2 regions of the Lysinibacillus sp. UBA5994 genome follow, and region 1 is predicted to be linked to the other one. Evidence: riboswitches for the same ligand, from Rfam matches in the RefSeq annotation. Region 1 holds a riboswitch; the other holds the start of a gene.

Region 1 (2,209 bases):
CAGGTGTAGCTTCACCTTTTAAAATTTTCACAGCCATTTGACCTGCTTCATAACCGATATCGAAATATTCAAAACCATAAGCTGCTAAACCGCCACGTGCTACAGAATCTAGTTCTCCTACAATTAATGGTAATTTATTAGTATTGGCAACATCAATTACCGATTCTAATGCAGAAACAACTGTGTTATCAGTAATAATATAGAAAGCGTCTACTTTACCAATTAGAGACTCTGTCGCTTGTTTTACATCCGCTGAAGTAGATGCTGATGCTTCTACCACCGCTAAACCTTGTTCGTCCATAACCTTTTTCACTTCTGAAACTTGTGCAACTGAGTTTTGCTCACCCGCATTGTAGACCATCCCTACTTTTTTCGCACCAAGTTCTTTTAGGAATGCTACAGTTTTAGAAATCGTTTCTGGATGTAAATCGATTGTGCCTGTAATATTTTTCCCTGGCTTCTCCATTGAGTCAATTAGCTGTGCACCAACAGCATCTGTAACAGATGTAAAAATAATTGGAATATCACTTGTTGCTGTTGCAGCGGCTTGTGCAGAAGGTGTAGAGTTTGCAAAAATTAAATCTACGTTTGCACTTACTAGATTGTTAGCAATTGTTGTGTTAAGGCTATTATCTCCCTGTGCAATTTGTGGATCGTAGTCAACTTTTAAACCAGCATCTTCAATTGCTTTTTTAAAGCCTTCCGTTGCTGCGTTTAACGATGGATGCTCAACAATTTGAGTAATCCCGATTTTATATGTTTTATCATCTGCATTTCCGCTCTCACTTGCATTGTTTTTTTCATTTCCTTTTGAATCTGCTGTACCTGAGCCACCGCTACCACAAGCAGCAAGAAGCAACACTAATCCAAAAAGAAGGAATGACAACTTCTTTACATTGCTTTTCACAAATAATCCCCCCGATTATATTCTCGAATATCTATCGCACTTTATCCAAACAAAGTGTGAATGTATCGCTATATTATCGTTATTATCGAGCTCCGTCAACAACATTATGAATGTTCTGACTTTTAAAAGTGACAAAATATTTTAGTTTTTCATTCAATTTGGCGCTTTAAACCGCTAAACTACGCTGTTTTAGTTAATCGATTTCTTTTTTCAACATAGTAAAAAATATTTATGACAATTTTGCGACGATAGGACATTATAGACAAAGTCTGACATTTGACTTCTACTAGATATCTATAATAGAATATTTACTTGTGTGAAAGCACCGTGGTTCGTAACCATCCCACGAAAAAAAACTAAGGAGAAATGAATATGAAGATAAAATTTTTAGCAGCAAGTGGTATCATTGCGGCTCTCTATATAGCTGTAACCATGCTTGTTGCCCCATTTGGTTTTACAGAGGTACAGTTCCGAGTATCTGAGATGTTTAACCATTTAGTGGCCTTTAATCCACGCTTTGCCGTAGGGATTATTATTGGTGTATTGATCTCTAATCTCTTTTCACCACTTGGCATTTACGATTTAGTTTTTGGTGTAGGTCATTCAATGATTACACTTGGCCTGTTTATTTTAATCTGTAAATTTGTCAAAAATATTTGGGCACGTTTAATTATTAATACATTGCTCTTTACATGTACTATGTTTATCATTGCCTTTGAGCTGAACTTGGCTTTAGAGTTGCCATTTTTCTGGACTTGGCTAACAGTCGCGGCGGGTGAATTTGTTGTATTAGCTGTAGGTGCACCGATTATGTATGTATTAAACAAACGCCTTCACTTTAAAAATTTGATTTAACTGACGGATCTTTTTAGATTCGTCTTTTTTCTTGACACTATTCTGAAAATACTCTACAATTCTTTCTAATAAATGCAAGGAAGAAGAGTAGTAGCAAGCATTGTTACTTTTAGAGAGCTGGTGGTTGGTGCAAACCAGTAGTACAGACTTGTGAATGGACTTCAGAGCAGCCTTATCAAATGTAAGGCCGTTTCGCTCCCCGTTACCGGAGCAGGAAAGCGCGCAAAAATTGCGAATGAAGGTGGCACCACGGTTACTCGTCCTTTTTATGAGGGATTGGAGTGGCTTTTTTTTTGGAAAAATTAGCATAGAGGAGTCGAGTTAAGATGAGTACAGTAGTAGAAAAAAAGGGATATTTCGGTGAATTTGGTGGAAGCTTTGTTCCAAAGGAGCTTCAAAATGTTTTAAATAGACTAGATGAGAATTTTCAAAAGTATAAAGAGGATG
Region 2 (2,209 bases), on a different contig from region 1:
GGCAATCCGGATATCCACTAAAATCAGTTTCACAAACACCTGTTACAATATGCTTTGCCCCTACTTGGCTCGCTAAAACGCCCGCAAATGAAAGAAAAAGGAGATTGCGGCCAGGCACAAAAGTCGATGGGAGCTCACCATTTTCTCCGTCCTTCACCTTTATGTCTTGTCGTGTCAATGCATTCGGAGCAAGTTGATTCAGGAGAGACATATCAAGTATGTGATGCTTGATACCAAGCTCCTCTGTTATCACCTTCGCACAGTCAATTTCAAGACGATGCCTTTGACCATAATCGAAAGTTACTGCCTCAATCTCTTCAAAGCGTTCTTTTGCCCAGAACAAACAAGTTGTGCTGTCCTGACCTCCACTAAATACTACAATTGCTTTTTCCTTTTTCATCTATAAAGACTCCCTTATATCGAAAAAACAGCACTCTAAGAAAAAGTGCTGCTTTCTTCTTAGTTTTTTTAAGAGGGTAGCTAAAAACCTCTGTCTTGCTTCATTTATCGATTATCAATTTTTTCTGGGTTAAGATCGTGGTTCATTAAACGATAATTGGCGATTTCTTCGTATTTAGTTCCTGGCTTCCCATAGTTACACCATGGATCAATCGAGATACCCCCACGTGGAGTAAATTTCCCCCAAACCTCTATATATCTTGGATCAAGTAATGCAATTAAATCATTCATAATGATATTCACGCAATCTTCATGGAAATCGCCGTGATTTCTAAAACTGAATAAATACAACTTTAGAGATTTACTTTCAACAATTTTTTTATCTGGGATATATGAAATGTACATCGTTGCAAAATCCGGCTGATTTGTAAGCGGACATAAACTAGTAAACTCTGGGCAATTAAACTTAACAAAATAATCTCGATTAGCATGAAGATTATCCACTGCCTCTAATACCTCAGGTGCATAATCATAGGAATACTTTGTACCTTGATTACCTAATAGGGTCAAATCCTTTAATCCTTCTTCATGACTTCTGCCAGACATAAAAAAACCTCCTTGTAAAATGTTTCCCAACACTTTTCAAGAGAGGCATCACCAATCATTCTATTTAAAACATAAGTAAACAGATAAAAAAAGCCACGTCCGATATGGACATGGCATATTGTCATGTTTCCATAGTTTTTTATAGAGGGTATCAGCTATGAACCTCTCCCGTTCTAGTCCGGGCATTCTTTTCTTCAATATCGTACAAAAAATAATACAGGACGTCAAATGGATTTTTTATAAAACTCTTAAATGATAAAAAGTATGAATCACTGTAAGTCAATACTCATTTGAAAGTTCTACTTTTTTATTAAATTACTAGGAAAATAGAATTAATCCGTTTTTGACAAAGTAATACTAATTATCAATATTTTGAGATTTTTCAATATTCCGATATTCGAATTATCTCACCTGTGATAAATTGGAAATATCACACTAAACTGAAAAGTGTGATAATTAAGAGCGGAGGGAGAAATGAGATTTGAAAAAGTTTAAGTTTACGAAGTTTTTAAGTAGTATGATAGCTTTCGTTATGGTGCTTTTTCTATTGGTTCCATTATCGAGTGCTAATGCTGAAGATTCGAAGCCATTCAAGCAGGATAGCCAAAGTGAAAGTATACTTCAATTAAAGGCGGCTATCGCTGAACAGCTAAGCTTGTCTAAAGATGGTCCAACTCTTCACGAAAGCTTACAAAATGTATCAGGCAATCAAGAAGTTGCAGTCATCGTACATTTATCTGAAAAGCCTGTGGCACTAGAGCAAGGAATGAGCCAATTGAAAGGCCAAAAGTTCTCTAATGCGCGAGCAAATGAAGTTCGATCAAATGTAAAATCTCAACAAGCACAAGTTAAGAAAGAATTAGCTACTAAAAATGTTCAAATGACTCAAGGCTACACATTTGATACTGTTTTAAACGGTTTTGCAGCAACTGTGAAAGCAAATGATCTCCCAAAGCTGCTTTCAATAGAAGGAATAACATTAATTGAACCTGATGCAATTGTTTACGCATCTGAAGATAATACAATGAAATCATCAGAACTGATTAAGGAAGATCAATTAGAGGCTCAAATGAATACAAGTATTTCTTTCCTCGGCATCGAACAGCTTTGGAATGAAGGAATTGAAGGACAAGGTATAAAGGTAGCAGTATTAGATACTGGTATTGACACAGATCACCCTGAGTTCGCCGGAATTTACAAGGGT

The links. Region 1 has a riboswitch for preQ1 ahead of B3D98_RS10940 (QueT transporter family protein). Riboswitches for the same ligand answer to the same signal wherever they lie in the genome.
Region 2: another riboswitch for preQ1. It lies ahead of queF (preQ(1) synthase); the one in region 1 lies ahead of B3D98_RS10940 (QueT transporter family protein).

The regions. Positions count from the first base shown of each region.
Region 1 is NZ_DJAU01000031.1:31,938-34,146, forward strand. It holds gene B3D98_RS10935 (ABC transporter substrate-binding protein) at 1-907, opposite strand, end outside; PreQ1 riboswitch class I at 1,229-1,273, shown strand; gene B3D98_RS10940 (QueT transporter family protein) at 1,280-1,762, shown strand; T-box leader at 1,831-2,030, shown strand; gene trpB (tryptophan synthase subunit beta) at 2,089-2,209, shown strand, end outside.
Region 2 is NZ_DJAU01000038.1:57,627-59,835, reverse strand. It holds gene queC (7-cyano-7-deazaguanine synthase QueC) at 1-400, opposite strand, end outside; gene queF (preQ(1) synthase) at 505-1,005, opposite strand; PreQ1 riboswitch class I at 1,131-1,177, opposite strand; gene B3D98_RS12780 (S8 family serine peptidase) at 1,487-2,209, shown strand, end outside.